3 regions of the Kosakonia sacchari SP1 genome follow, and region 1 is predicted to be linked to each of the others. Evidence: predicted binding sites of a transcription regulator. Region 1 holds the regulator's gene; each other region holds the start of a gene.

What was found. The regulator CRP, encoded in region 1, controls carbon source genes, mostly activating them, when cyclic AMP is high. The targets are predictions, from matches to a motif close to ATGTGANNNNNNTCACAT.
Positions count from the first base shown of each region.
Region 2: the regulator CRP is predicted to act here: its motif matches at 4,410-4,427, upstream of C813_RS41990 (glycoside-pentoside-hexuronide (GPH):cation symporter).
Region 3: the regulator CRP is predicted to act here: its motif matches at 6,456-6,473, upstream of drpB (cell division protein DrpB).

Region 1 is NZ_CP007215.2:387,488-397,714, reverse strand. It holds gene C813_RS24790 (hypothetical protein) at 1-614, opposite strand, end outside; gene C813_RS24785 (toxic anion resistance protein) at 632-1,753, opposite strand; gene C813_RS24780 (hydrolase) at 1,932-2,951, shown strand; gene C813_RS24775 (YheU family protein) at 2,948-3,166, shown strand; gene C813_RS24770 (phosphoribulokinase) at 3,221-4,090, shown strand; gene C813_RS24765 (OsmC family protein) at 4,133-4,537, opposite strand; gene crp (cAMP-activated global transcriptional regulator CRP) at 4,842-5,474, shown strand; gene C813_RS24755 (YccS/YhfK family putative transporter) at 5,521-7,599, shown strand; gene argD (bifunctional acetylornithine/succinyldiaminopimelate transaminase) at 7,589-8,809, opposite strand; gene pabA (aminodeoxychorismate synthase component 2) at 8,897-9,460, opposite strand; gene C813_RS24740 (putative adenosine monophosphate-protein transferase Fic) at 9,492-10,094, opposite strand; gene C813_RS24735 (YhfG family protein) at 10,084-10,227, opposite strand, start outside.
Region 2 is NZ_CP007215.2:4,013,179-4,023,405, reverse strand. It holds gene nadC (carboxylating nicotinate-nucleotide diphosphorylase) at 1-384, opposite strand, end outside; gene ampD (1,6-anhydro-N-acetylmuramyl-L-alanine amidase AmpD) at 514-1,077, shown strand; gene ampE (beta-lactamase regulator AmpE) at 1,074-1,928, shown strand; gene C813_RS41995 (glycoside hydrolase family 43 protein) at 1,944-2,900, opposite strand; gene C813_RS41990 (glycoside-pentoside-hexuronide (GPH):cation symporter) at 2,900-4,303, opposite strand; gene aroP (aromatic amino acid transporter AroP) at 4,476-5,849, opposite strand; gene pdhR (pyruvate dehydrogenase complex transcriptional repressor PdhR) at 6,384-7,148, shown strand; gene aceE (pyruvate dehydrogenase (acetyl-transferring), homodimeric type) at 7,327-9,990, shown strand; gene aceF (pyruvate dehydrogenase complex dihydrolipoyllysine-residue acetyltransferase) at 10,005-10,227, shown strand, end outside.
Region 3 is NZ_CP007215.2:1,845,172-1,855,398, reverse strand. It holds gene C813_RS31785 (mannosyl-3-phosphoglycerate phosphatase-related protein) at 72-902, shown strand; gene dgcQ (cellulose biosynthesis regulator diguanylate cyclase DgcQ) at 866-2,563, opposite strand; gene C813_RS31775 (YodC family protein) at 2,657-2,839, opposite strand; gene C813_RS31770 (DUF808 domain-containing protein) at 2,919-3,830, opposite strand; gene yedA (drug/metabolite exporter YedA) at 4,007-4,918, shown strand; gene C813_RS31760 (very short patch repair endonuclease) at 4,893-5,387, opposite strand; gene C813_RS31755 (phosphohydrolase) at 5,400-6,098, opposite strand; gene drpB (cell division protein DrpB) at 6,135-6,401, opposite strand; tRNA gene C813_RS31745 (tRNA-Ser) at 6,799-6,888, opposite strand; gene mtfA (DgsA anti-repressor MtfA) at 6,982-7,779, shown strand; tRNA gene C813_RS31735 (tRNA-Asn) at 7,879-7,954, shown strand; gene C813_RS31730 (SDR family oxidoreductase) at 8,146-8,925, opposite strand; gene C813_RS31725 (nuclear transport factor 2 family protein) at 8,925-9,251, opposite strand; partial or broken gene C813_RS31720 (winged helix-turn-helix transcriptional regulator) at 9,342-9,685, shown strand; gene C813_RS31715 (MBL fold metallo-hydrolase) at 9,915-10,227, shown strand, end outside.

The sequences.
Region 1 (10,227 bases):
CGAGAAATCTGCCTACTCAACGCACTTTTTACTTCCTGCTCACGCTGTTCTTCAAACTTAACCTGGGCTTGTTTGATTTTGAGCCGCTGCTGGTTACGCACTTCAATGTACTGCGCATATTTTTTTATTAAAAAGAGGGAGACGAACATCAAGCCATACAGGATCAGGAAAAGGGGAGGAACGTTGAAAACAAAAAGTTTTTGGTAGGACAAAAACATGAGTACACCGATGAAAAGATACCACCCATGAACATTCATGAGGCTGTGTCGGCTTCGGCAAAAATGAAAAACCAACGTTGTTATTGCCGCCCAGAAGGGCATGGCTGCCGGATCGCCAAAGAATAACCATATTGTTCCGGCGATGATGCCCATAACCAGTGAGGAGCGATCGTAAAGAAGCCCCCTGCATAAGATGATGAACGCAAACCAGTACAGCGTACTTAATGCGCCTTTCCACTGTGCGTTCTCCAGCAAAGTAGGCTGGACGTCTGTAGGTATGGCACTAAAGAAGGAGGGAAACATCATTGCCAGAATGAAAATGAACAGATGGAAAAAAACGCGCATCCATCGGCTATCACGTATGTGATCAAAGGGGAGGAGTAATTTCTGTAACATAACTTATTCCGTTTATCTTACGGCTGTGCGGCCTTGCTGCTGGCAATATCAGCCAGGCGAGTGCGCATTTCGTTTTCCATCGTGACCAGCTCTTTTTCTACTTCTGCACGACGCTCGCGCGCATCAGAGGCAATTTTCACTGACTCTTCAAGGGTATTGAGTAGGCGTGTCTGCACGTCGCGCAGGGTTTCGATATCGACAACAGAACGCTCAACTTCTCGCGCCGTTTCCAGGGTGCCGGTTTGCAGCATTTCCGCATTGCGACGCAGTAGGTCATTGGTGGTATCAGCAACGTCTTTTTGCAGTTTCGCTGCCTGACGCTGAGTCTGAAGCGACAGTGACAGCGCGATTTGGCTCTTCCAGACAGGAATGGTGGAAAGGATGCTGCTCTGGATCTTTTCCGCCAGTGATTGGCTGTTACTTTGCATCAGACGAATTTGTGGGGCGCTTTGCATAGCGATGGTGCGCGACAACATTAAATCATGCAGACGACGTTCGAAGCGCTGGATCCCCTCCATCAGGTCGCGCAGACGCTGTGCATTCATCGGATCTGACGCCTGAGCTTGTAATGCAGGCACTTCATTCCGTTTTATCTCATCAAGTTTTTGTTTACCGGCAATGAGATGCAGCGTGATTTGTTGGAAAACATCGCGGTTACGTTCAAAGAGGATCTCCAGTACCGAGATATTTCGCAGCAGATCCACCATTGCCTGATTGAGTTTTTCGGTGATGGTATCGACTTGCTTCGCCAGCGTCTGATACTCCAGCATGGTGCGCTCAATACGATTAAACAGCGAACCCAGCAGCGGAAGCGAGGCAAGAAAGCCCGGTTTCTGCTCAAAATGACTGATATCTACCTGTTTGATTTTCATCAGCAAGTCGGTCAGTTGCGCACCGATAACACCCGCGTCTTTTGCGCGGACTTCTTGCATCAGCGAATCAGAGAACTGCGAGATGCTATTCATAGTTTTCGCGCCAAAAGAGAGCGAGAACACCGGGTCGTTAATATTAATCTCGTCGACAATATTTTGGATTTGCGTCTGCTCGGCTGGCGTTAAATCTTTACTACCGGGTAAGTCGTTAATGGTTTGGCCCAGGGACGGTGACGCTGCAAGGTCACGCGAGGTATTGTCTGTCATCTAATACATCCTCAATGATTTAAAAGCAGACGGCAGTAATCCAATGAAAGTAATAGATTTCTTAGAAAGTTATCGGGCCGACTGCAAAGGCATATACGGTACAACAGCAGCAAAGTATTAAACAGCCCATTTATTAACAAGTATAATAATCGTCTATTTACTTACGTTTATTGACAAGATGGCAGATATTACACCTGCAAATTTCCTTGAAAATCAGGGAGACTCGCTTAACTTTCATCCAATGCCTGGTGCGCGTAATCCGCATCTACAAACGATGCTGCCACGCATTTTACGTCGACGTCTCCAGTTTGAACCCTGGTGGCAGCGCCTTGAGCTGCCGGATGGTGACTTTGTTGATTTGGCCTGGAGCGAAGAGCCGAATCAGGCGAAACATAAACCGCGGCTGGTGGTGTTTCATGGGCTGGAGGGCAGCCTGCACAGCCCTTACGCGCACGGTCTGGTGCATGCGGCGAAGCAGCGCGGCTGGCTTGGCGTGGTGATGCATTTTCGCGGCTGTAGCGGCATCCCGAATCGCCTGAACCGCATTTATCACTCGGGTGAAACCGAAGATGGCACCTGGTTCTTGCGCTGGTTACATCAGGAATTTGGGCCCGCGCCAACCGCAGCGGTGGGTTATTCGCTCGGTGGGAACATGCTCGGTTGTTTGCTGGCAAAAGCCGATGACAATTTGCCCGTCGATGCAGCGGTGATTGTCTCAGCTCCGTTGGTGCTGGAAGCTTGCAGTTATCATATGGATAAGGGATTTTCCCGCGTTTATCAGCGCTACTTGTTGAATTTGCTGAAAGCGAACGCCGCGCGCAAATTACGCGCTTATCCTGGTTCGCTGCCAACTACCTTGCCTGCGCTGCGTAAGCTGCGCCGTATTCGCGAATTCGACGATCTGATCACCGCGAAAATCCACGGTTTTGCCGACGCGCTGGATTACTATCGCCGCTGTAGCGCAATGCCGGTTTTGCCGGATATTCGTAAACCGACGCTGATTATCCACGCGAAAGACGACCCGTTTATGGATCACAACGTTATCCCTGATGCCGGGCATTTACCGGCGAATATTGAGTACCAACTGACGGAACACGGCGGCCATGTCGGGTTTGTTGGCGGAACCTTGCGCCACCCGGAAATGTGGCTGGAAAAACGCATTCCGGACTGGTTATCCGCTTACCTGGAAAGACGATGATTATTCCCTGGCAAGAGATTGATGCGCAGACGTTGGACAATCTGATTGAGAGCTTTGTCTTGCGCGAAGGCACTGATTATGGTGAACATGAGCGTTCACTTGAGCAAAAGGTCGCCGACGTTAAACGGCAGCTGCAACGCGGCGAAGCCGTACTGGTGTGGTCGGAACTGCACGAGACGGTCAATATAATGCCGCGCGGGCAGTTCCACGACTGAACAGGTACATGGCGGCTGGCTATACTGAAATAATCGTTTATTCAGGGAGTTGCTATGTCCGCCAAACATCCGGTTATCGCCGTTACAGGCTCCAGCGGCGCGGGAACCACCACCACCAGCCTCGCCTTTCGTAAGATCTTCGCCCAGCTCAATATGCACGCGGCAGAAGTGGAAGGTGACAGCTTCCATCGCTATACCCGTCCGGAAATGGATATGGCTATCCGTAAGGCCCGCGATCTTGGGCGGCATATCAGCTATTTTGGCCCGGAAGCCAATGATTTTGGCCTTCTGGAACAGACGTTTAGCGAATATGGTCAAACCGGCAAAGGCCAGGCGCGCAAATACCTGCATACCTACGATGAAGCCGTTCCCTGGAACCAGGTGCCGGGCACGTTTACGCCGTGGCAACCGCTGCCGGAGCCAACCGATGTGCTGTTTTATGAAGGTCTGCACGGCGGCGTGGTGACGCCGCAAAACGATGTCGCGCGTCATGTGGATTTGCTGGTGGGCGTGGTGCCGATCGTCAACCTGGAATGGATTCAAAAACTTGTCCGCGATACCAGCGAGCGCGGGCATTCGCGTGAAGCGGTAATGGATTCTGTCGTGCGTTCGATGGAGGATTACATCAATTTTATTACGCCGCAGTTTTCCCGTACGCACATTAACTTCCAGCGCGTGCCAACGGTGGATACGTCCAATCCGTTTGCCGCGAAAGGCATTCCTTCACTGGACGAGAGTTTTGTGGTGATCCACTTCCGTAATCTGGAAGGGATTGATTACCCGTGGTTACTGGCGATGTTGCAAGGCTCGTTTATCTCGCATATGGATACGCTGGTGGTACCTGGCGGAAAAATGGGGCTGGCGATGGAGCTGATTATGACGCCGCTGGTGCAACGGCTGATGGAAGGCAAAAAGATCAAATAATGCAGAAAGCCCGGTCAGCCACGTGCCGCCGGGCTTTTCGCATCAGGCTTCGATAACTTCGTAAGAGTGGGTGATCTTCACCGCTTTTTCGAGCATCAAGGCCACGGAGCAATACTTCTCCGCGGATAAATCCACCGCGCGGGAAACCGCCGCATCCTTCAGATCTTTACCGCTGACGATAAAGTGCAAATTGATGTGGGTAAACAGGCGCGGCGCTTCTTCGCGACGCTCTGAAGTCAGCTTCACTTCGCAGTCGGTCACGTCATGACGCCCTTTTTGCAAAATAGAAACCACATCAATGGCGCTGCATCCGCCCGCCGCCATCAGCACCATTTCCATCGGGCTTGGCGCTTTGTCGCCGGAGTTACCGTCCATCAGGATTTGGTGGCCCGATGCGGACTCGCCAAGGAACGTTAACCCTTCAACCCATTTCACACGTGCCTGCATTTTCTTCACTCCGGAGTGGCAATTTTCTTTACAGATTACGCGTACATAACAAAACTCGCAACGGAAGGCGACCTGCGTCATGCTGAAGCGAGACACCAGGAGACAGGCGGTAAAAGCTATGCTAAAACACTCTGGATGCTACAGAGATAAATGGATGTTACGCATGTATGCATGACATCATACTTTAGAGACCGCAGATGACGCTGACGGTCCGCTTCCCTGGATGCGGGAAGCTTAGATTGCAACCCCAGACGTAGGGGCTCATCCTGTGTCTGAGACAGCTTATAACAGAGGATAATCGCGCATGGTGCTTGGCAAACCACAAACAGACCCGACGCTTGAATGGTTCTTGTCTCATTGCCACATTCATAAGTACCCGTCGAAGAGCACGCTGATTCACCAGGGTGAAAAAGCGGAAACGCTGTATTACATCGTTAAAGGCTCAGTGGCAGTGCTGATCAAGGATGAAGAAGGTAAAGAGATGATCCTCTCTTACCTGAACCAGGGAGATTTTATCGGTGAACTGGGCCTGTTCGAAGAGGGTCAGGAGCGCAGTGCATGGGTACGCGCTAAAACTGCCTGTGAAGTGGCTGAAATCTCGTACAAAAAATTCCGTCAGTTAATCCAGGTTAACCCGGATATCCTGATGCGTCTTTCCTCGCAAATGGCGCGCCGCCTGCAGGTCACTTCAGAAAAAGTGGGTAACCTCGCCTTCCTGGACGTAACCGGCCGTATCGCGCAAACGCTGTTAAACCTGGCGAAACAGCCAGACGCAATGACCCATCCGGACGGCATGCAAATTAAAATTACTCGCCAGGAAATTGGTCAGATCGTCGGTTGTTCCCGTGAAACTGTGGGCCGCATTCTCAAAATGCTCGAAGATCAGAACCTGATCTCCGCCCACGGTAAAACCATCGTCGTATACGGAACGCGTTAATCTGTAAAACGGCGCAGCTTACGCGCTGCGTCGTTTTTCTTCCCTCATGTGGCGCAGGCTGATTTATCACCCCGAAATCAACTACGCACTGCGACAAACGCTGGTGTTATGTTTACCTGTGGCCATTGGTCTGGTTTCGGGTCATCTACAACAAGGTCTGCTGTTTTCCCTCGTTCCCGCCTGCTGCAACATTGCCGGGCTTGATACGCCACATAAACGTTTTTTCAAACGCCTGATCATTGGCGGAACCCTGTTTGCCGGCAGCAGCCTGGCGGTGCAATTACTGCTGGCGAAAGATCTTCCATTGCCGCTGATCCTCACCGGGCTGACGCTGGTTTTAGGCGTAACCGCCGAAATCAGCGCACTGCACGGCCGTCTGCTCCCGGCTTCGCTCATTGCCGCCATCTTTACGCTCAGCCTTGCCGGTAACATGCCGGTATGGGAGCCGCTGCTTATCTATGCGCTGGGCACGTTGTGGTACGGGCTGTTCAACTGGTTCTGGTTCTGGATGTGGCGAGAGCAACCGCTGCGCGAATCTCTCAGCCTGCTCTACCGGCAACTGGCAGACTACTGCGAGGCGAAATACAGCTTGCTGACGCAGCATGCCGACCCGGAAAAAGCCCTGCCGCCTTTGCTTGCCCGCCAGCAAAAAGCGGTGGATATGATAAGCCAGTGCTATCAACAACTGCATATGCTGGCCGCCAATAAACACAACGATTACAAACGGCTACTGCGGGTTTTCCAGGTAGGGCTGGATCTGCAAGAGCACATTTCGGTGAGTTTGCATCAGCCGGAAGAAGTGCAAAAACTGGTGGAACAAACCCATGCCGAGCAGGTGATCCGCTGGAACGCACAAACCGTTGCCGCTCGTCTGCGCGTGCTGGCAGACGACATTCTCTATCACCGCTATCCCACGCGCTTCAACATGGATAAGCAGATTGGCGCGCTGGAAAAAATCGCCCGCCAGCACCCGGATAACCCGGTTGGGCAGTTTTGCGCCTGGCATTTTAGCCGTATCGCGCGCGTCTTGCGCACTCAGCGCCCGCTCTATGCCCGCGATCTGATGGCGGAAAAGCAGCGGCGCTTGCCCCTTTTCCCGGCGCTGAAAAGCTATTTATCACTGAAATCTGCGGCGCTGCGGAATGCCGCGCGAATCAGCGTCATGCTCAGTATCGCCAGCCTGATGGGCAGCGCCCTGCATTTACCGAAACCCTACTGGATCATGATGACGGTGATGTTTGTCACGCAAAACGGTTATGGCGCAACGCGCGTTCGCATTGTCCACCGGGCGGCAGGCACCATTGCCGGGCTGGTGATTGCCGGGGCGACGCTGCATTTTCATGTTCCACTCGGTTTTACGCTGGCGGCGATGCTGATGATTACGCTGGTCAGTTATCTCATTATTCGGAAAAACTACGGCTGGGCGATGGTGGGTTTTACCATTACCGCCGTCTACACCTTGCAGCTGCTGACACTAAATGGTGAGGAGTTTATTGTCGCCCGCCTTATAGATACGTTGATTGGTTGCCTGATTGCCTTCGGCGGCATGGTCTGGCTGTGGCCGCAGTGGCAAAGTGGCTTACTGCGACAGAATGCGCACGATGCGCTGGAAACAGATCAGGAAGCGATTCGCCTGATCTTAAGCGATAACCCGCAGCCCACACCGCTTGCCTGGCAGCGAATGCGCGTGAACCAGGCGCATAACGCCCTGTTCAACTCGCTAAACCAGGCGATGCAGGAACCGGGATTCAATACGCGTTATCTGGAAGATATGAAACTGTGGGTAACGCACAGCCAGTTTATTGTTGAGCATATCAATGCGATGACGACGCTGGCGCGCGAACATACGATGTTGACGCCGGAACTGGCGCAACGTTATTTGCAATCCTGCGAAATTGCCCTGCAGCGCTGCCAGCAGCGGCTGGAGTATGACGGGCCGGGAGGATCCGGAGATGTGAATATTCTCGAAGCCCCGGAAACATTAACGCATGGGCCAATGAGCACACTGGAGCAGCATTTACAGCGGATTATTGGGCACCTGAACACCATGCATACCATTTCGTCGGTAGCATGGCGTCAGCGCCCGCATCACGGCATCTGGCTTAACCGCCGCCTTAACCGTTGACCACTTTCGCCACTGCATCCGCGAAGCGCTTCATCCCTTCTTCGATATCCTGCGCGTCAATAATCAGCGAAGGCACAAAACGCATGACGTCCGGGCCAGCATTCAGCACCATAACGCCCGCATCGGCAGCGGCGTAGAGGAAATCGCGCGCGCGGCCTATATATTGCGGATTCAGCTCAGCACCAATCAGCAGCCCCATGCCGCGAATATCGCTAAACAGGTCAAATTTCTCGCCGATTTGCTGCAAATGCTTAACGAACAGCTGACGTTTTTCATTCACGCCGCTGAGCACTTCTGTCGTGTTGATAATGTCGAATGCGGTTCCGGCGACGGCGCAGGCCAGCGGGTTGCCGCCGTAGGTGGAGCCGTGTGAACCGGCGTGGAAAACACTCGCTATTTCATGCGTGGTCAGCATCGCGCTGATAGGGAAACCGCCGCCGAGCGCTTTGGCACTGGTCAGAATATCCGGCGTCACGCCATAGTGCATATAAGCAAACAACTCTCCGCTGCGGCCCATGCCGCACTGCACTTCGTCGAAAACCAGCAGTGCGTTGTGCTGATCGCACAGCTCGCGCAAACCTTTCAGGAAATCCGGCGTGGCGGCAGTAACACCGCCTTCGCCCTGAATAGGCTCTACCACTACCGCGCAAGTGTGATCGTCCATCACCGCTTTCACCGCGTGCAGATCGTTAAACGGCACATGGATAATGTCCGCCGGTTTCGGGCCAAAGCCATCGGAATACTTCGGCTGGCCGCCCACGCTTACGGTAAACAGCGAACGACCGTGGAAGGCATTATGGAACGCGATGATTTTTGTTTTGTATGGGCTGTGGCGCGTAGATGCATAAAAACGCGCCAGCTTGAATGCCGTTTCGTTAGCTTCAGTGCCGGAATTCATAAACACCACGCGCTCGGCAAACGTGGCGTCGATGAGTTTACGCGCCAGGCGCAGAGCAGGCTCGTTGGTAAAAACATTGCTGGTGTGCCACAGGGTCTCGCCCTGCGTTTTCAGCGTCTCCACCAGCGCCGGATGACAGTGTCCTAACGCAGTAACCGCAATCCCACCTGCAAAATCAACGTACTCTTTACCCTGCTGATCCCACACTCGGCTGCCTTTACCCTTTACCGGGATAAACTCGGCCGGTGCGTAAATTGGCAGAATAACGTCATCGAAGTTTGCACGCGTTACCGCGTCTTGCTGAGTTGCCATGGCTTGCCCATCCAGTTTTACGTTGCATTGATTGTGAAAATATAATCACGAAATATGCATAAAAAATCAGTTAATGGCAACCACAAATCAGCGTTCGAGGAAGTTTTTCAGTAACTGATGTCCCTGCTCGCTCAGGATACTTTCCGGGTGAAATTGCACCCCTTCCAGATCCCACTCCCGGTGGCGAATGCCCATGATCTCGCCGCTATCGCTCCAGGCGGTAACCTCAAAGCACGCTGGCAACGTAGGCGGATCGATAACCAGGGAATGGTACCGGGTGACGGTTAACGGATTATTAAGCCCGCAAAATACGCCAGTACCGTTATGAGTAACAGGCGATGTCTTACCGTGCATCACTTTTGCCGCGCGCACGATAGTCGCGCCAAAAACCTGCGCAATGGCCTGGTGACCAAGACAAACACCAAGAATCGGCAATTTCCCCGCGTAATGGCGAATAACCGCCAGCGAAACGCCGGACTCATCCGGCGTGCAGGGGCCGGGCGAAATCACGATCTTTTCCGGTGCCAGCGCGGCAATATCCGCAAGCGCGATCTCATCGTTACGCCGCACCTCTACGCTTGCCCCCAGCTCACAAAAATATTGATACAGGTTCCAGGTAAAGGAGTCGTAATTGTCGATAAGCAGGATCATAGCGGCCTCGGGTGTCGGAAACCGCGCTAGTTTACTCGCTTTCGACCGCTTCGCTCACCACTTTGCTGAAGATGGCGCAAAGCGGGGCTAAGTCGCCCATTGCGCCTGCCTGGTTTGCCTCGCGCCACGCATCAGGATCAATGCCACGCCAGTCGAGCGAAAAACCCGCATGCAGCGCCAGTTGTTCAAAGAAGATGCGCTGAGCGATGCCGTTGCCAAGGCGAAACGGGTGCAGCACGTTGATTTCACAGTAGTAGTGCGCCAACCGCTCAATAAACGACGTCTTTTCCAGCCCGCACAGCCACTCTTCATCTTCCAGTTGCTGCATCAAGGCATTGCCCTCTTTCTCGATATACTCGAAGTGGCAAAACCGGGTATCGCCTTCGTAAATATCCACTTCACGGATCTGCCCGGCCCAGTCGAACACGTCCTGATAAAGATGGTGGTGAATGGCACATAAATGAGGAAGACCGCGCACCATCGGGCCAAGATCGAGTGTGGCTGCGCGTAAGGCAGTGAACTGATAAGCCGCCTGCTCGAGTTTCTGCGCCTGGCGAAGCCCCAGCTCATTGCGCATCACATTCAGGCCAGGATAGAGATACGGATCGCGCCCGTCGCCGAATTTATCGCTCATAGTGCCTCCGCAGTTCTTCAAGGCGCGCATCGGCTTCCGCGCTACTTAGCGTCACCAGTTCGCTGTCGACATTTTCCAGCCGCCGGCTGGCCTGAAAATTGGCATTGCGCTGCTGTTCCCAGAGACGGGATTT
Region 2 (10,227 bases), 1.3 Mb from region 1:
AAGTGTCTGGACAAAATTGAGCGCGGTACGTTCGCCAGTGAGTAACACGCGCGAAGGGCCTTCAAGCTCAAATAGCGGCTGGTTGGCACGAATCGCATCACCATCCGCGACAAGCCAGGTGATAGCGACGTCATCGCCCGCCAGTTGAATAAAGACCTCTTCAACCCAGCGCTTGCCACAGAATACGCCGTCTTCACGGGTGATGATCACCGCATGAGAGCGGTTCTCTGGCGGTAACAATTGCGCGGTAATGTCGTTATTTGCATCGACTTCTCCACCCAGATCTTCACGCAGGGCCTGAGCCACTGCGGCGGGGATATCCAGCTCGATGCGTTCGAGCAGCGCGTCACGTCGGTGATCGGGGTTATAGCGGCGAGGCGGCATGATAAACTCCAAAAAGGGTAACGAATCACAAAGTTAGGTGATGTCCTGCTGGCAACGCCATTACGGGACACAGTGCAAACATGCTACTCTGAAGCGTGTTTCAGCACCATCCTCTATAAGGAGTTCCTTATGCAGTTACGCAAGGGCTGGCTGGTTGAGGCGCGGCATGTGCCGTCTCCCCATTTTGATTGCCGCCCGGACGATGAACAGCCTTCATTACTGGTGGTACATAATATTAGCTTGCCCCCCGGTAAATTTGGCGGCCCGTGGATAGACGCGCTGTTCACCGGCACGCTGGATGCCAGTGCCGATCCCTTCTTCGAAGAGATTGTTCATCTGCGTGTTTCCGCGCACTGCCTGATTCGCCGCGACGGTGAAATTGTGCAGTATGTGCCTTTCGATAAACGCGCCTGGCATGCGGGCGTCTCTTCGTATCATGGACGGGAACGCTGTAACGATTTTTCCATTGGTATCGAGCTCGAAGGCACCGATCATCTGCCTTATACCGATGTGCAATACCGCCAACTGGCGGCAGTGACTCGAACGGTGATTGAGCTTTACCCGTCGATTGCCGACAATATGACCGGGCATAGCGATATCGCCCCCGAACGCAAGACCGATCCCGGGCCGGCTTTTGATTGGGCAAGGTTCCGTGCGTTGGTTGCCGGTATGTCAGAAAAGGAGATGCCATGACGTTATTCACTCTGTTGCTGGTGTTAGTAGCAGAACGGCTGTTTAAACTGGGCGAGCACTGGCAACTGGATCATCGGATGGAAGTGCTGTTCCGGCGGGTAAAACACTACTCCATGTTCAGAACGTTGCTGATGACCGCGCTGGCGATGCTGGTTACCTTCCTGATTTTGCGTGCCTTGTATGGGCTGTTTTTCAATGTTCCGCTGCTGGTGGTATGGATTTTGTTCGGCGTGTTGTGTATCGGCGCGGGTAAAGTGCGGCTCCATTATCACGCCTATCTGAAAGCGGCAGCGCGCAATGACGCCCATGCTCACACGGCAATGGCGAATGAGTTGACGCTGATCCACGGTGTACCGCCAGGCTGCGACGAGCGCGAGTTTCTGCGCGAGTTGCAAAACGCGCTGGTGTGGATCAACTTCCGTTTTTATCTCGCGCCAATGTTTTGGTTTATCGTTGGTGCGTCGTGGGGGCCCGTATTGCTGGTGGGGTATGCCTCACTGCGTGCGTGGCAATACTGGCTGGCGCGTTACAAAACGCCAAACGAACGTCAGCAGTCGGGCATTGATGCGATTTTGCATCTGCTGGATTGGGTACCGGTACGCCTCGCGGGCGTGGTTTATGCACTGGTCGGGCACGGAGAAAAAGCGCTCCCGGCCTGGTTTGCCTCGTTGGGTGATCGTCATACTTCGCAGTACCAGGTGCTGACGCGTCTTGCGCAGTTCTCGCTGGCGCGCGAGCCGCACACCGATAAAGTCGAAACGCCGAAAGCCGCTGTCTCAATGGCGAAGAAAACGTCGCTGGTGCTGGTGGTCGTGGTGGCGTTGTTAACGATTTACGGCACGCTGATTTAACCGCGTGCCGCAGTATCACTGATTATCCGCTGCCGGGATGCCGAAATCGGGCATCCCGTTTTCTTGCCAGCGGATGGTTTTCAGGCGGGTATGGCGATTGGGATCGTAAAGCGGATCGCCTTCAATTTCGGTGTAGTTACGTGCGTGGTAGACCAGCACATCTTCCCCTTCCGGCGTTTGCGTAAAGCTGTTGTGCCCCGGGCCGTACTGGCGGTTTTCATAACTGGTTTTAAACACCGGCTGCGGCGATTTATACCAGTTTTTGGGATCCTGCGGATTGGCGTTGATATCAATCCACAACAAGCCCATACAGTAGTTTTCGTCGGTGGCGCTGGCGGAATAACTCACAAAAAGTTTATCGCCGTGAAACAATACCGCCGGGCCTTCATTGACCAGAAAACCACGACACTCCCAGTCAAACTCTGGTTTGCTTAACATGACCGGTTCGCCTTTCAGCGTCCACGGATTTTCCATTTCCGCCAGGTAAAGATTAGAGTTACCGGCAATATCCGGCGCTTTTTGCGCCCATAAATACCAGCGTTTCCCCTGATGCTCAAAGGTGGTTGCATCGAGCGCAAAGGTATCGAAAGGCGTTTTTACCTGGCCTTTTTCGACCCAGCGACCGCTGAGCGGATCGGCATCGGCATCGGCACACTCCAGCACAAACATGCGATGCTGGAACATATTCAGCGCATCCAGCGCCTTAGTCCATGTCGCGGCAAAATATAAATACCATTTACCATCAATGTGATGCAGTTCCGGCGCCCAGATAAGCTCGCTCATCGGCCCGCTTTGCGGTTTACGCCAGACTACGCTTGCCTGCGCGTGACGCAGACCTTCCAGCGTGGCGGCACGGCGGATCTCCAGTCGGTCATATTCCGGCACCGAGGCTACAAAGTAGTACTCGCCTTGATGGTGCAGGATAAACGGATCGGCACGCTGTTCAATAAACGGGTTCGGCCAGGTATTCATTATGCATTCCTTACGTTATCGCCCGCCGGTAAAGGCTGATTTTCCGTCAGTTCATGGTAGTTGACGCGGCGTTTTTCCAGATCCGCCTGGATCTGTTTCATCAATTCACGGTCGACTTTCAGCAGGCGCACCACGCCTGCGGTGATCAGGTAGCCCACGCCCGGAATAATGGTAAACAGCAGCATAATGCCGTTAATGGCGCTGGCGCTTTGCTGTTTGGCTCCGGCGTCATAGCCGTACCAGGAGAGCAGGAAACCGACCATCGCCCCGGCAACTGCCAGGCCCACTTTCAGGAAGAACAGGTTGCCGGAGAAGCTCATACCGGTAATGCGTTTACCGGTTTTCCACTCGCCGTAATCATCGACATCCGCCATCAGCGACCAGTGCAGCGGGGAAGGGATCTGATGCAGAATGTTGAGCAGGAAGTAGAGCACCACAATCAGCACCGTGGCGTGCGGGTCAAAGAAGTAAAAGGCGCAGGAGAAAAACGCCAGCACGATATTGGTCCAGAAGAAGACTTTCAGTTTGCACCAGCGGTCGGTCAGCACTTTTGCCAGCATACTGCCGAGCATCATGCCGACCACACCAAGGCTAATAAACATCGTCGCGAAATGGGTGCTTTCCCCCATCACCCAGGTGACATAATACATGGTGGCCGCCATGCGGATAAAACCAGGGCAAACGTTGCAGAGCGTCAGCAACAAGATGCGCACCCACTGATCGTTTTTCCACACATCTTTGAAATCTTTTTTCAGATCGTCATTGGTTGGCACCGCCGGGCGGATACGTTCGCGCACGGTGGCAAAACAGAACAGGAACATGCACATACCGATAAACGCCAGCACCGTCATTGCCATCTGGTAGCCTTTGGCTTTATCCGCACCGCCGAACCACTCGGCCATCGGCAGCAGCGTGAGCGACAACAGCAGGGTTGCAATGCCGACCATCACAAAGCGATACGACTGGCAGGCAACGCGCTCTTTCGGGTCGTTGGTGATCACACCGCCCAGCGAGCAGTAGGGGATATTGATCGCGGTATACGTCAGCGACAACAGGAAATAGGTGACAAAGGCATAGATAACTTTGCTGTTATAAGTCCACTCCGGCGTGGTGAACATCAGCACGCTGAAAACGGCGTAAGGTACGGCTATCCACAACAGCCACGGGCGAAAACGGCCATATTTACTTTGTGTCCGATCAGCAAGCGCTCCCATTAGCGGGTCAGTCACCGCATCAATCACGCGAATCGACAGCAGTAATACCCCAACCAGCGCAGGTGCGAGGCCGAAGATATCAGTATAGAAATAGTTAACAAACAGCATGATAGCGCCAAAGATGATGTTGCATCCGGCGTCGCCCATGCCATAGCCAATCTTTTCTTTAACAGACAGTTTGTTGTCCATTGCCGGTTCTCCCTTTGAGATATGGCATGAAGTATTTGTCTGTAAGTTTTTGTTTGCGTAGCAGGATCAGGCCGCAGAGATGGACAAAATGGCTATGGAAAGGAAAGTGTGAGGAAGGTAACACAGTGATAACAACCCTCTCCCGGTCGGGAGAGGGCAGAACGAATAAGGATTAATTCGCTTTCACGGCATTGGCGTTTTTCTGCTTCAGCAGGTAGCCGACGCCGAGGATGGCAATCCACACCGGGATCAGGTAGACGGAGATCGCCATGCCGTCTGTCATCAGCATGATCACCAGTACCGCTGCCATAAAGATCAGGCAGATCCAGTTCCCCAGCGGGTAGAACAGCGCCGGGAAGCGCGGCGTAACCCCTTGCTGCTGCTTGGCGCGGCGAAAACGCATGTGCGCCAGGCTAATCATCGCCCAGTTGATCACCAGCGCGGAAACCACCAGCGCCATCAGCAGACCAAACGCGGATTCCGGGGCTAAGTAGTTGATCAGCACGCACAGCGCGGTAAACAGCGCAGAGGTGATGATGGTGTTCACCGGCACGCCGCGTTTATCCACTTGTTGCAGCATTTTCGGCGCGTTGCCCTGTTTCGCCAGACCGAACAGCATACGGCTGTTGCAGTACACGCAGCTGTTATAAACCGACAGCGCGGCAGTCAGCACCACAATGTTCAACGCATTGGCCACAAACGAGTCGCCCAGTTCATGGAAGATCAGCACAAACGGGCTGGTATCAGCAGTAACGCGCGTCCACGGCAGCAGGGAGAGCAGCACGGCCAGCGAACCCACATAGAAGATCAGAATACGGTAGATAACCTGGTTGGTGGCTTTCGGAATGCTTTGTTCCGGGTTATCGGCTTCTGCGGCGGTGATCCCCACCAGCTCCAGACCACCGAAGGAGAACATGATGATCGCCATCATCATCACCAGCCCACCAATGCCGTGCGGCAGGAAGCCGCCCTGATCCCACAGGTTACGCACGGTGGCCTGCGGACCCGCACTACCGCTAAACAGCAACCAGCCGCCAAATACGATCATCGCGACAACTGCGAAAACCTTAATAATGGCGAACCAGAATTCCATCTCACCAAACACTTTCACGTTGGTCAGGTTGATGGCGTTGATAATGACAAAGAACACGGCGGCCGAAACCCATGTTGGAATTTCTGGCCACCAGAACTGCACATATTTCCCGACGGCGGTAAGCTCCGCCATCGCCACCAGCACGTACAGCACCCAGTAATTCCAGCCGGAAGCAAAGCCTGCAAAGTTGCCCCAATATTTGTAAGCGAAGTGGCTGAATGAGCCTGCTACCGGCTCTTCAACCACCATTTCGCCAAGCTGGCGCATGATGAGAAACGCGATAAAACCGGCAATGGCATAACCCAGAATTATCCCCGGACCGGCAGATTGAATGACGGATGCGCTGCCCAGAAACAGGCCAGTCCCAATAGCGCCACCCAGCGCGATAAGCTGAATGTGGCGGTTCTTAAGGCCGCGCTTTAGCTGATCGCCGTGCTGTTGACCTTCCATTATGAAACCTCGTGTGTGGTTGTTATTTGTACGCTGCGGTTGCGTGTAATAAATAAATTCCGTTTTTTGTATTTTTTAGTTTACGAAATGTCGACGTGTTTTTTCGTCAATCCCTTTCATAGGGCTCAGAATAGTGATAAGTGCGCGGGAATGCATCTGCTTTATGAAACTCTGATGACGAGCGGATAAAAAAGAAACCATTTTTGCGTACCCCCATCTACCTCTTCAATAAACTTATTTCTTTGTTTTATGCATATTAAAAGAATAACCATTCATATATTCATCAACTGAATCGGTTCATATGCCTTAATTGGCGTTTCAGGAAAGTTAAAACTGCCTCTTTCGTGGTAAACGAGGCATTTGTGCAAGGTTACATCTTTGAAACGCCATTTCTGTAACATTGTTAAAATGTGCGTGGTTTCCTGATTTCAATCAAAACCTGTATGGACAGAAGGTGAATACTTTGTTACTTTAGCGTCAAGAACATGAAATTGGTAAGACCAATTTACTCCGGGCGAGTGGTAGAGACAGGGAACAATGGCCTACAGCAAAATCCGCCAACCAAAACTTTCCGATGTGATTGAGCAGCAACTGGAGTTTTTGATTCTCGAAGGTACGTTGCGTCCCGGCGAGAAACTGCCTCCAGAACGCGAACTGGCTAAACAGTTCGATGTTTCTCGTCCTTCACTGCGCGAGGCCATTCAGCGCCTCGAAGCGAAAGGTCTGCTCCTTCGTCGCCAGGGTGGCGGTACTTTTGTCCAAAGCAGCCTGTGGCAAAGCTTCAGCGATCCGCTGGTTGAACTTCTGGCCGATCACCCCGAATCCCAATTTGACCTGCTTGAAACCCGCCACGCGCTGGAAGGTATTGCTGCATATTACGCAGCGCTGCGCAGCACCGATGAAGACAAAGCGCGGATCAGCGAGCTGCACCAGGCCATTGAGCGAGCGCAGCAGTCCGGCGATTTGGACGCGGAATCCAGTGCCGTCGTGCAGTATCAAATAGCCGTAACCGAGGCGGCACATAATGTAGTGCTGCTTCATCTGCTACGCTGCATGGAGCCCATGTTGGCGCAAAACGTTCGTCAGAACTTTGAATTGCTCTACGCGCGCCGCGAAATGCTGCCGCTTGTCAGCAACCATCGCTCGAGTATTTTCGCGGCGATCATGGCCGGGAAGCCGGAAGAGGCGCGTGAAGCGTCACACCGCCACCTGGCGTTTATTGAAGAGATTTTGCTGGATCGTAGCCGTGAGCAGAGCCGTCGTGAACGCTCGCTTCGCCGGTTAGAGCAGAGAAAGAATTAAGATTTTCTGGTGCAGGTTGTACCGGAAGAGTTGTAACACCAGCGCCAAACTTTAGAGCGCGGCAACTAAACGCAGAACCTGTCTTATTGCACTTTTGTGGTTTGAACGAAAGGCATGAGAATGCAATGGGACAGGTTCCAGACAAATCAACGTATTAGATAGATAAGGAATACCCCCCATGTCAGAACGTTTCCAAAATGACGTGGATCCGATCGAAACTCGCGACTGGCAACAGGCGATCGAATCGGTCATCCGTGAAGAAGGTGTTGAGCGTGCTCAGTATCTGATTGACCAGCTCCTTTCTGAAGCCCGCAAAGGCGGTGTGAAAGTGGCAGCTGGCACAGGGGCGAGCAACTATGTAAACACTATTGCCGTTGAAGATGAACCGGAATACCCGGGCAATCTGGAACTGGAACGCCGCATTCGTTCAGCTATCCGCTGGAACGCCATCATGACGGTTCTGCGCGCGTCCAAAAAAGACCTTGAGCTGGGCGGCCACATGGCGTCCTTCCAGTCTTCCGCGACCGTTTATGAAGTTTGCTTCAACCACTTCTTCCGCGCGCGTAACGAGAAAGACGGCGGCGATCTGGTGTACTTCCAGGGCCACATCTCTCCGGGCATCTACGCACGCGCATTCGTTGAAGGTCGTCTGACTGAAGAGCAGATGAACAACTTCCGTCAGGAAGTTCACGGTAAAGGCCTCTCCTCTTACCCGCACCCGAAACTGATGCCGGAATTCTGGCAGTTCCCGACCGTATCTATGGGCCTGGGCCCGATTGGTGCGATCTATCAGGCGAAGTTCCTGAAATATCTGGAACACCGTGGTCTGAAAGATACCTCTGAACAAACCGTTTACGCATTCCTGGGCGACGGTGAGATGGATGAGCCGGAATCCAAAGGCGCTATCACCATCGCCACCCGTGAGAAACTGGATAACCTGTGCTTCATCATCAACTGTAACCTGCAGCGTCTGGATGGCCCGGTAACCGGTAACGGCAAAATCATCAACGAACTGGAAGGCATCTTCGCAGGTGCTGGCTGGAACGTTATCAAGGTGATGTGGGGCGGTCGTTGGGATGAGCTGCTGCGTAAAGATACCAGCGGTAAACTGATCCAGCTGATGAACGAAACCGTTGACGGCGACTACCAGACCTTCAAATCCAAAGATGGCGCGTACGTGCGTGAGCACTTCTTCGGTAAATACCCGGAAACCGCAGCGCTGGTTGCAGACTGGACTGATGAGCAGATCTGGGCTCTGAACCGTGGCGGCCACGATCCGAAGAAAGTTTACGCGGCACTGAAAAAAGCGCGTGAAACCAAAGGCAAAGCGACTGTTATCCTGGCCCATACCATTAAAGGTTACGGCATGGGCGATACCGCAGAAGGTAAAAACATCGCTCACCAGGTGAAGAAAATGAACATGGACGGCGTGCGTTATATCCGCGATCGTTTCAATGTTCCGGTTACCGATGAGCAGGTTGAAAACCTCTCTTACATCACCTTCCCGGAAGGTTCTGAAGAGCATAAATACCTGCACGAACGTCGCCAGGCGCTGAAAGGCTACCTGCCGTCTCGTCAGCCGAACTTCACTGAGAAACTGGATCTGCCTGCGCTGGAAGACTTCTCCCAGTTGCTGGAAGAGCAGAACAAAGAGATCTCCACCACTATCGCTTTCGTACGTGCTCTGAACGTGATGCTGAAGAACAAGTCGATCAAAGACAGACTGGTTCCGATCATCGCCGACGAAGCGCGTACTTTCGGTATGGAAGGGCTGTTCCGTCAGATTGGTATTTACAGCCCGAACGGCCAGCAGTACACCCCGCAGGACCGTGAGCAGGTTGCTTACTACAAAGAAGACGAGAAAGGTCAGATCCTGCAGGAAGGTATCAACGAACTGGGTGCTGGCGCATCCTGGCTGGCGGCTGCGACTTCTTACAGCACCAACAACCTGCCGATGATCCCGTTCTACATCTACTACTCCATGTTCGGGTTCCAGCGTATCGGCGACCTGTGCTGGCAGGCTGGCGACCAGCAGGCTCGCGGCTTCCTGGTAGGTGGTACTTCTGGTCGTACAACCCTGAACGGCGAAGGTCTGCAGCATGAAGATGGTCACAGCCACATTCAGTCGCTGACTATCCCGAACTGTATCTCTTACGACCCGTCTTACGCGTACGAAGTGGCAGTCATCATGCATGACGGTCTGCAACGCATGTACGGTGAAGCGCAAGAGAACATTTACTACTACATCACCACGCTGAACGAAAACTACCACATGCCGGCGATGCCGGAAGGTGCTGAGGAAGGTATCCGTAAAGGTATCTACAAACTCGAAACCGTTGCCGGTAGCAAAGGTAAAGTTCAGCTGCTGGGCTCCGGTTCTATCCTGCGTCATGTGCGTGAAGCAGCGCAGATCCTGGCGAACGACTACGGCGTGGGCTCTGACGTGTACAGCGTCACCTCCTTCACTGAGCTGGCGCGTGATGGCCAGGATTGTGAGCGCTGGAACATGCTGCACCCGCTGGAAACGCCGCGCGTTCCGTACATCGCTCAGGTGATGAACGACGCACCGGCTGTGGCATCAACTGACTATATGAAACTGTTCGCCGAGCAGGTTCGTACTTACGTACCGGCTGATGATTACCGCGTACTGGGTACCGATGGCTTCGGTCGCTCCGACAGCCGTGAAAACCTGCGTCACCACTTCGAAGTTGATGCTTCTTACGTGGTGGTAGCAGCACTGGGCGAACTGGCTAAACGTGGCGAAATCGACAAGAAAGTGGTGGCGGAAGCCATTACCAAATTCAACATCGATGCAGAAAAAGTTAACCCGCGTCTGGCGTAAGAGGTAAAGAGATAATGGCTATCGAAATCAAAGTACCGGACATCGGGTCTGATGAAGTAGAAATCACCGAGATTCTGGTCAAAGTGGGCGACAAAGTAGAAGCTGAACAGTCGCTGATCACCGTGGAAGGCGATAAAGCCTCTATGGAAGTTCCGTCTCCGCAGGCTGGCGTTGTTAAAGAGATCAAAGTCTCTGTTGGCGACAAAACCGAGACGGGCAAACTGATCATGATTTTCG
Region 3 (10,227 bases), 1.5 Mb from region 1:
ATACAACTGTATTCTACTGCATACAATGCGCGACAAAAGTCTCCCGACACAGACTGCCAGAGGAGTTCACTATGCCGAGCCTGGACGACCCATTACTAATCTTTACTGACATAGAAGGAACATTGCTGGATAGCCATACGGGTGAATGGCAACCTGCTGCTGAGTGGCTTGCGCGTCTGCGCCAGCGGCAAATACCGGTGATCCTTTGCAGCAGCAAAACGGCGGCAGAAATGATCGCCATACAAAATCTTTTGCAACTGCAAGGCCTGCCCTTTATTGCCGAAAACGGCGCGGTGATTCAGTTAGATGAACACTGGCAAGATCACGACGACTACCCACGGATTATTACCGGTTCCCCCCATGCCGAAATCGCCCGCGTGCTGACCCAATTACGCCTGAGCAATGGCTGGAAATTCACCACATTTACAGAGCTGGATGAACATGTTCTGGCAGAGTTAACGGGGCTTACGCCTGCGCAGGCTAACCTCGCTAAGTTGCAGGAAGCCTCTGAAACGCTGATCTGGCGCGACAGCGATGAGTGCATGAACGCCTTTGATGATGCGCTGGCGCAACTGGGTTTACGTGTTGTCCAGGGAGCACGATTCTGGCATGTGCTGGATGAGCGCGGCGGAAAAGATCAGGCCGTAAACTGGCTGACCCGACAATATCGCCATTACCAGGGCAAACGCGCGGTTACGGTTGGGCTGGGCGATGGACCAAACGATGCGCCACTACTCGATAATGTCGACTACGCCGTGGTGGTAAAAGGTCTTAATCGTGAAGGGGTAAGGCTGCGTCAGGATAGCCCGCCACGGGTTTATCATACGCAACAAGAGGGCGCGGCGGGCTGGCGCGAAGGCCTCAATCACCTGTTTGGGATCACATCGACTGAACAGACTTGATTGCGGCCACTGTTTTTCGCCAGGTATAAGCGGCTATCTGCAATGGATTGCAGGTACTCAAAATCGTAATTGCCGCTTTCCTGCGCAGCGCTGACGCCAAGCGAGACAGTAATGCGCAACGTCGTACGCTTGTGGATCAGGATCTCTTTACTTTCAATGCGTGAACGGATGTGCTCGGCAACCTGTACCGCCTGCTCAAGCGTGCTGTCCGGCAATAAAACACAGAACTCTTCGCCACCGACGCGACCGGCGACATCCTGCTCTCGGATGGAACTGCTGATAAGCCCGGCTGCGTGGGATAACACCAAATCACCGGCCTGATGACCGAACTGGTCGTTGACGCCCTTAAAATGGTCAATATCAAGCTGAATGATCGCGAAGGGGCGCTCCTGCGCCCGTGCCTCTTCTGATAACACTTTCGCCTGCTCAAAGAACGATCCCCGATTATAAAGGCGGGTTAGCGGGTCAAACCACGCCTGCCATTGCAGCGTGTGTTGCATGCTATACAAGTTGGTCACCATTCTGCGGATCACCACCCAGGAAAAGAGCAGCATGCCGGTAAACAGCACCCACAGCAGCGAGAGCGCAATGCTGATACGCCCGAAATCCCCGGAGAGGCCTTCACGCAAAGTGTGAACACGCAGCAGGACGCCACCAAAATGTTTAAGCTTTTGCCAGCTCACATAACGGGTACCCAGATGCAGGCCACCGACGGTATCGTGCGCCATGTCGGCTTGTAGCTTAGCGATCTCATCCTGATTAAACTCGCCGCTGGCATTCTGCAGAGGTTGCGTACTGATAAGCAGGCGGAAATGATTATCGTAAAGCTGATATTCCCCACCATCCTGCTGGAGTTGTTCATCAATCAGTAACGGCTTAATTGCACTCAGAGGAAAGCTCATTACCAGCACGCCGTACCAGTAATGCTGGTAATCGAGCGGCACGCTGGCGGCGACAAAACTGTTATTTTCCGGGTTGGTTAAAAGCGTGAACCAGCGAACGCCACGCGCACGATTTTCCTGTTGCTGTTGGCTGCTAAACCATGGGCGCGTTAATAAGCGGTAGTAGGTAGAAATAATGTCCTGCTCGCGATCCACAGCGCGTGTGGAGAGGAAAAAACCGGCGCGTGAGAAATAATAAGCCTGACGCGGCAACATGGCGGCCTCAGAGGAGAGTCGAAACAGATACCCAAGCTCCATCGCCGCCATGAGTTCGTCGTGTAAACGTTCCTCGTCGCGACGCAGCAGCCCACTCTGTTCAACTAAAGAATCAGAAACGCCGTAAATAGGCAGCGTCCGGCTGTTATCCAGGCCAATCTGCCAGTACGGTAAGGCGCGTTTACGATCAAACTCGCCCTGCACGGAATTTAGTGCCTCAAATCCCAACGGCTTTTGCAGCGCGGCCTGCATACCATTTCGGAAAAAAAGTAACCGGTCTACGCCGACCTGAATCTGCATATCCAGAGCATTACTGACGTTTTCCAGCGCGCTACGCTGGCTGGCGACATAAGCCCCCTGCAGCACAATAACTTCACGCCACGTCAGTAGCGTTGAACACACCATCACGATCACAAAGCAAAGGTTTACCACCTGAGCCGGAACAAAATAGCGCTGCAGTTGTTTAAACGACCTGGGCTGTTTTACGACACGGTTCTGCCGCACACGGGCTCCCTGAGATGTCTGTGAATGCTCTTCCGCCCCGCTCGCGCGTAATCCGGCAATAAAAACGCCCAGCAATGCCGGGCGTTTTTGTGGTTACGCTTCTTCGTGGATCCGCCGCCTGTTGCCAGGCATTAGCTCATCTTCACGAAAGGCTTCCCGTTTGACGCCGTAACCGTCATACCAGCGGCACTCAACCATACCGCTGGCATAACCGGTAACAATCATGAGCGGACCACCCTTTTTACTCTGCACTTCATCGCTGACCAAAAAGACCATTCTTGCCTCCGGTATCAGGGCGAAACTTTTTCACCTTAGACGAAGTTGCTTAAATTTGCGTAATCCTTGCCGCGAGATTTTATTTTTCACCGCCACGTAAACGTTCCACACCTTTCATCATCGCAACCACAACGGCACCAATCACAAAGCCCAGCACCAGGTTGGCCACCATCGGTGCCAGCGCTTGCAACAGTGCAGGCTGGTTTGCGGCGAATTGCTCGATAGCATGATGTAACGGCGCAATGCCGTGAACCACAATCCCGCCACCGACAAGAAACATTGCCAGCGTACCGACAACAGACAGGATCTTCATGAGCCATGGCGCGGTGAATAGCAACCCTTTGCCCAGCCCCTGTGCCAGCACGCCCGGTTTCTCTACCAGCCAGTAGCCCATATCATCGAGCTTAACAATGATGCCCACCAGCCCGTAAACACCAATGGTAACCAGCACCGCGATGCCCGACAGGATCAGCACCTGGTTCAGCAAAGGCGCGTCGGCAACGATGCCAAGCGTGATGGCGACAATCTCGGCAGAGAGAATAAAATCGGTACGCACCGCGCCTTTGATTTTATCTTTCTCGAACTGCTGCGGATCTTGCGCCGCCAGCGCTTCCAGACGCTGCTGGCGGGCTTCCGGGCTCTCTTTATGTTTACGCGCTTCAAACGTGTGCAGCACTTTCTCCACACCTTCAAAACATAAAAACGCGCCGCCAAGCATCAACAGCGGTGTAATGGCCCAGGGGATAAAAGCGCTAATCAGTAACGCCAGCGGCACGAGAATCACCTTATTCAGCAATGATCCACGCGCGACGCTCCACACCACCGGCAATTCGCGGTTGGCGCGCACGCCGGTGACCTGCTGCGCGTTAAGCGAAAGATCGTCGCCCAGCACACCAGCAGTCTTTTTCGCCGCCAGTTTGCCCATCACTGAAATATCATCCAGCAACGTCGCAATATCATCGAGTAATGTTAATAAACTACTTCCTGCCAAAATATCTTCCTTTTGAATTTATGATGTCACGCTTATCAGTATGATGGAAAAAGTCCGGGACGAAAATCACCTCTTATAGTCAACAAAAATTTAACACTCCTTACGCAATTAACCACTCGCCAGCCCGATAGTTTTAACGTTTACTATAAGCCTCTTATCTTTTGCCGTGGTGGGTTATGCGTTTCAGGCAAGTTTTACCGCTTATTGGCGCGCTTTTCGCGCTCTATATTATTTGGGGTTCCACGTACTTTGTTATTCGCATAGGCGTTGAAAGCTGGCCGCCGTTTATGCTGGCCGGTACACGCTTTTTATCTGCGGGCGTCATTCTGACCAGCGTCTTATTACTGACCGGCCATAAATTGCCGCCACTTCGTCCGATGCTTAATGCCGCGCTGATTGGCGTGCTGCTACTGGCGGTGGGCAATGGGTTTGTGACCGTCGCCGAACACCAAAATGTGCCATCGGGAATTGCCGCTGTTGTTGTGGCGACCGTTCCGCTATTTACCTTGTGTTTCAGTCACTTTTTCGGCATTAAGACGCGAAAACTTGAGTGGTTTGGCATTGCCATTGGTCTGGCAGGCATTGTTTTGCTTAATAGTGGCGGGAACTTAAGCGGTAATCCGTGGGGCGCCGTGTTGATTCTGGTCGGTTCGCTAAGCTGGGCATTCGGCTCGGTATACGGCTCGCGCATTGAACTGCCGAGCGGCATGATGGCGGGCGCAATCGAAATGCTGGCCGCAGGCATTGTGTTGTTAGCAGCTTCGGCATTAAGCGGTGAGCGCCTAAGCGCAGTACCGCCACTGTCCGGTTTCTTCGCCGTCGGTTATCTGGCGCTATTTGGCTCCATTATCGCTATCAACGCCTATATGTACCTGATCCGCAACGTCTCGCCTGCCGTTGCCACCAGCTATGCGTATGTCAATCCGGTTGTCGCCGTGCTGCTCGGCACGAGCTTTGGCGGGGAACATCTCTCGTCTGTAGAATGGCTGGCGTTGGGCATCATTATTATGGCGGTGGTGCTGGTGACGTTGGGTAAATATCTCCTTCCGGCGCGCCCGGTAGCTACGCCTTGCGAGGCAGAGAAGTAACCGCCATCGCATGAATCCCCTGAGTGTCGATCTGCGCAGTCTGTTGCCCTTCGCAGATCCACTCCTCCAGCCGTTCACATAGCGCCGCATCGCCGAGTTTTAACCGCCCCCGCAGCGCACACTCCCAGACCACCAGCACTCGCCAGCCCAGTTCCAGCAACGACGACGTATCGCGCGCATCGCGTTCAACGTTTTTGCCAATCTTCTCCAGCCAGAAATCCGTGCGCGTGGCAGGCACTTTAAAAAGATAACAGGTGTGGTGATGCCAGAAGCAACCGTGGGTAAAGATAACGCAGCGATAATCGTCGAGCACAAAATCAGGTCGCCCCGGCAAAGCAGCATCCTGGACACGAAAATCGAGTTCCAGTGAAAGAAGACACGCGGCAAGCCGCCTTTCAATCTCGGTATCCTTTGTGCCGATGGCGCGCATATTTTTACTGCGCGTTGCTTTATCATGCACATCCGCCATCGCGCGTCTCCGTCAGGCCAGATGAAAACTAAAGCGGCGCAGCACCTCTTCATCAACGCGCTGGTGATCACCTTGCAGTTCGGCGCTGAGTTTCGCCATAAAGTGCACCAAAAAATCCGCGTTGTGTTCGGCGAATTTACGCCCTTGTTCAGTCTGCATGGTGGCGGGTAATTTCAGCAGCTTGCAACGAAAATGATCGAGGGCGAAGGCTTTATCATCCAGTTCACGTTCGGCGGCAAATGGATCTTCGCCATCGAATAAGGCTGCGCCCATCGAGCCGGAAACGGCAAAGACGCGCGCCAGGCCAATCGCTCCAAGCGATTCCAGCCGATCGGCATCCTGAACAATTTTCGCCTCCAGCGTTTGCGGCGCAATGTCGGCGCTGAAGCTGTGCGCTTCAATGGCATGGCGCACGCCAGCCACGGCGTTTTGCGGGAAATCAGGAAACTCGCTTTCGAGAATAGCCGCCGTTTTTTCTGCCGCCATGACTGAAGACTGGTGACGCTGCGGGTGATTTTTGGCAAAACTCACGATGTCATGGAAATAACAGGCGGTGAGCACCACCAGCGCATCAACCTGTTGGCCTTGCATTAGCGTTTGTGCTGTTTTCCAGACCCGGCGAAAGTGTGAGACGTCATGCGCGGCGTCGCCGTGGTTAAAATGCTGAGAAATCCATTGGTCAAAACGGTGCTGCCAGTCGATTACATTCATTCTTGTTCCCGTTAATGAAAGCCCCTACCTGCTGTTTCAGGCATCTGGATCCTGCGGACGGGTGTACCAGGCAATAGCACCCAGTATCGCACCCACGACGGCTAAAACCAGCATGCCAAAAAACGAGTTCAGCCAGTTCCCGGTCGCGGTTCCCACCGTGCCAGTAGTAAACCCGGCTGGCAAATTTGTCTGGCTGACTGGCCAGATATCGTTTAGCACAGTCCAGATAAAATAGACGCAGAAAATCCAGAACACCCAGAGTGCCAGTTTGCCACCGAGGCTGCGAACCGCTTTATCGTCCATAATGGTTTTCCGCATGGGTTAAGGGATGAAAGAAATGAAATTGTCCCGACATAAATGTGACAACTCTCTCATCATATCGTCAGTTGATGAATTTTAAAGATATATCAGCGAGACTGATGAGTCCCCTCACCCGCAACGGTCGCAGACCGCGAATGAGTGTGCCATGTGTAAATGACAAACAGACGTAACGGGATAAAAATTAATAAGAAAAAGTGTAATTAGTGCACTTAAAGTGACATTTTCAGACCGCGCGGAAACGCTCCAAAAATTAATGATAAAAGCGGCAATCATTTCTATCAATTATGTTAAGAAAAGGTTATAAAATGTGCAAATGCAAGAGTGAAAAAACAACTGTGACGGGAGTCGTTGAAAGCGAAGCGCGTAACTGTTTGAATAATGGCGGAGAGAGGGGGATTTGAACCCCCGGTTGAGTTGCCCCAACTACGGTTTTCGAGACCGTCCCGTTCAGCCGCTCCGGCATCTCTCCGTTCAGATGGTTGCCATGATGCCAGGTAATTTGGCATTTTAACAGACCCTGTCCCGTTAATTTGGTTCAAGTGGCGAGTTTGCGAGCAAAACGATGATTAAGTGGCCCTGGAAGACAAGGGAATCTGCCGAAGGCGCAGAATACCCCTGGGAAGAAGCGTTAAATGCCCCTGTGTTAGCAAATTTGTCGCCGGAGGAACAGGAGAAACTTGTTCATCTGGCTGACCGCTTTTTGCAGCAAAAACGCCTGGTTCCGTTGCAAGGATTCGATCTGGATGCGCTGAAAAGCGCGCGTATCGGCTTACTGTTTTGCCTGCCAGTGCTGGAGCTTGGCCTTGAATGGCTCGATGGCTTCCACGAAGTGCTGATCTACCCGGCGCCGTTTGTTGTCGATGACGAGTGGGAAGACGACATTGGTCTGGTGCACAATCAACGCGTGGTTCAGTCCGGGCAGAGCTGGCAACAAGGGCCCATCATACTGAACTGGCTGGATATTCAGGATTCGTTCGACGCTTCCGGCTTCAATCTCATTATTCATGAAGTGGCGCATAAACTGGATACGCGCAACGGCGATCGCGCCAGCGGCATTCCGCTGATTCCGCTGCGTGAAGTGGCAGGCTGGGAACATGATCTGCGTGCCGCGATGGACAACATTCAGGATGAGATCGATCTGGTTGGCGAAAGCGCGGCCAGCATCGACGCCTACGCGGCAACCGATCCGGCAGAGTGTTTCGCCGTGCTGTCAGAGTATTTCTTTAGCGCGCCAGAGCTGTTCGCTCCCCGCTTCCCGGCGCTGTGGCAGCGCTTCTGCCATTTCTATGGACAGGATCCGCTAAGCCGTTTGCGCGGGCAGGCAGGCTGCGATAACGACAGTACCCGACAGGTACATTAAAACGTCGCCTGTGTTTTAATTCGCCAGTTGAATCAGTGTGTTAAATTTAGTGTTGACACTCAAGTGCGGGGCCAGTAGTATGCGCCCCGTTCACACGATTCCTCTGTAGTTCAGTCGGTAGAACGGCGGACTGTTAATCCGTATGTCACTGGTTCGAGTCCAGTCAGAGGAGCCAAATTCAGAAAAGCCTGCTTTTAAGCAGGCTTTTTGCTTTTCTGGCCTGACAACTTGCTGCCGCCTTCCCTTTAGCCGTTCGTTCTTTTTTCCGCGCCCGATTTACGCACATTCCAGCTCGCGAGAGAGAATAAACAGCCACCAACGTACACCATTCCGCTGCGTTGATGTCACGCGCAGTGACCGTCGCGATTACACCGTTGGCACCGTGCCGCCATCAATAACATATTCCGTTCCCGTGATCGCCGCCGCACAGGATGAAGCGAGGAACACAATGAGACTGGCCACTTCCACAGGTTTTGACGGGCGCCCCAGCGGGATGCCGCCGAGCGAATCCATGATGATTTTCTTTCCGCCTTCGTAATCCGTTCCCGCCTGGTGCGCGAGCCGTTCGGCCAGCGCGACAGAGGCTTCAGTTTCAATCCAGCCGGGTGCGACACGCAGCACGCGGATCCCTTTTGGTGATACCTCTTTCGACAGGCTTTTACTGTAGGTAGAGAGTGCAGCCTTAGCTGCGGCATAGGCGGTTGTCGATTCCGGCAACGGCAGTTCGCGCTGGATAGAGGTGACATGAATAATGACCCCCGCACCCTGCGCGAGCATGCCGGGTAAAAGCGCTCTGTCGAGGCGGACCGCAGGCAGCAGATTAAGGTTCAGTTCCTGTTGCCACTCCTCTTCGCCTAACGCTGCAAAACCGCCACCGGGCGCTGTCGAGCCACCAACAACGTGAACAATGATGTCAACGCCGCCAAAGTGGCTCTGCACTGCCTGCGCGACACGATGACAACCGTCAACCGTTGTCAGATCGGCCGCCACAAAGTGATCCGCTAACGATTCATCAGGCTGGATCCGCGCGGTGGTTAACACTTTCGCACCCTCGTCATGAAACAGACCAACAACCGCCTTCCCAACGCCTTTGGTGCCCGCCGTGACCAGAACGCGTTTTCCTTGTAAGTTCAGATTCATGCTCATTACACGATCTCCAGTGCGGCAATCTTCCCGTCCAGTAAGGTGAACGCATGGCTAAGCTGCACCGGGCTGCCGGGAAAATTGCCCGCCACATGTGAGGTTACCGTTAGCCGCGTTCCGTCATCAGCCACCCGGATCGGCTCAACGGTGTATTCAAACGCATTCTGCGCATCGCGTTGCCAGGCCTGGATGGCTTCAAGGCCGCGATACGTCTTACTTTCATCGATTACAACGGCATCAGGCGTAAAGCAGTGATTAACGTTGGCGATATCTGCGCCATTACTGATGGCGAAGTAGGTAGCAACTGCGTCGGGTAATGATAAAGACATGGTGAGAGGCTCCTTCGGTTTGCGGTGCTCTCATTTTCACCATATAGTGTCAAATCATCAAGAACGCACAAAAAAGTTAGTAACAGGCTTATGAGTAAGATTTATACCCCGATACCGCCGCGCTTGGCGTCGAACAGGTGCTGCGATTACTGGAAGGCCGCTGGAAGCTGGTCATCCTGTTTCATTTATTTGATGGAAAAGTGCAGCGCTACTCCGATTTCAGCAGACTTATTCCGGGCATTTCGCAAAAGATGTTGAGCCAGCAACTGCGGCAGCTCGAAGCGGATGGCATTGTGTCGCGCAAGGTCTATCCGCAGATCCCGCCGAAGGTGGAATACCGGCTTACGGAGTGGGGGCAAGCCCTGTGCCCGGCGCTGGATGCGATGCTGAAATGGGCTGAAAAACGCGACACCTTCTCACCGAACGCGCCTTAAATCCCGCGCTGACCTTTTCCTTTGTTCTGATGCTGCGCGCTTAACCGTTCAGTCGTTCATCGCGCTTTCCTCTGTTGCGCCCGCACTGTCCAGCACATACCGCGGCCACAATGTGCCATGCTAAAGATGTTGTTATTCAAATAATGGCGCGGGCATCGTCCGGCAAAAAGAAGCCATTCTCTGCAAAACCCCCTTTATCACTGACGTAACCGCAACAGAGAGGACGACAATGATCACCTTATGCAACGCGTGCGGCACCTCGTATGAAATCACCGACACTCACCCACACCGGTGCACTATCTGCGAAGATGAGCGCCAGTTCGTGCCGGTAACTGGGCAGAAGTGGGTTGAGTTCCCTGCCCTTCTGGCCTCGCATGTCAATAAATGGCAACAACATGAGAGCGATCTCTTTAGCATCAAAACCGTGCCTGACTTCGCGATTGCGCAGCGCGCTTTTCTGCTGAGAACAGCGCAGGGCAATATTTTGTGGGACTGCATCGCCACGCTCGACGACGCCACAAAAACGCTGATCGCCTCTCTGG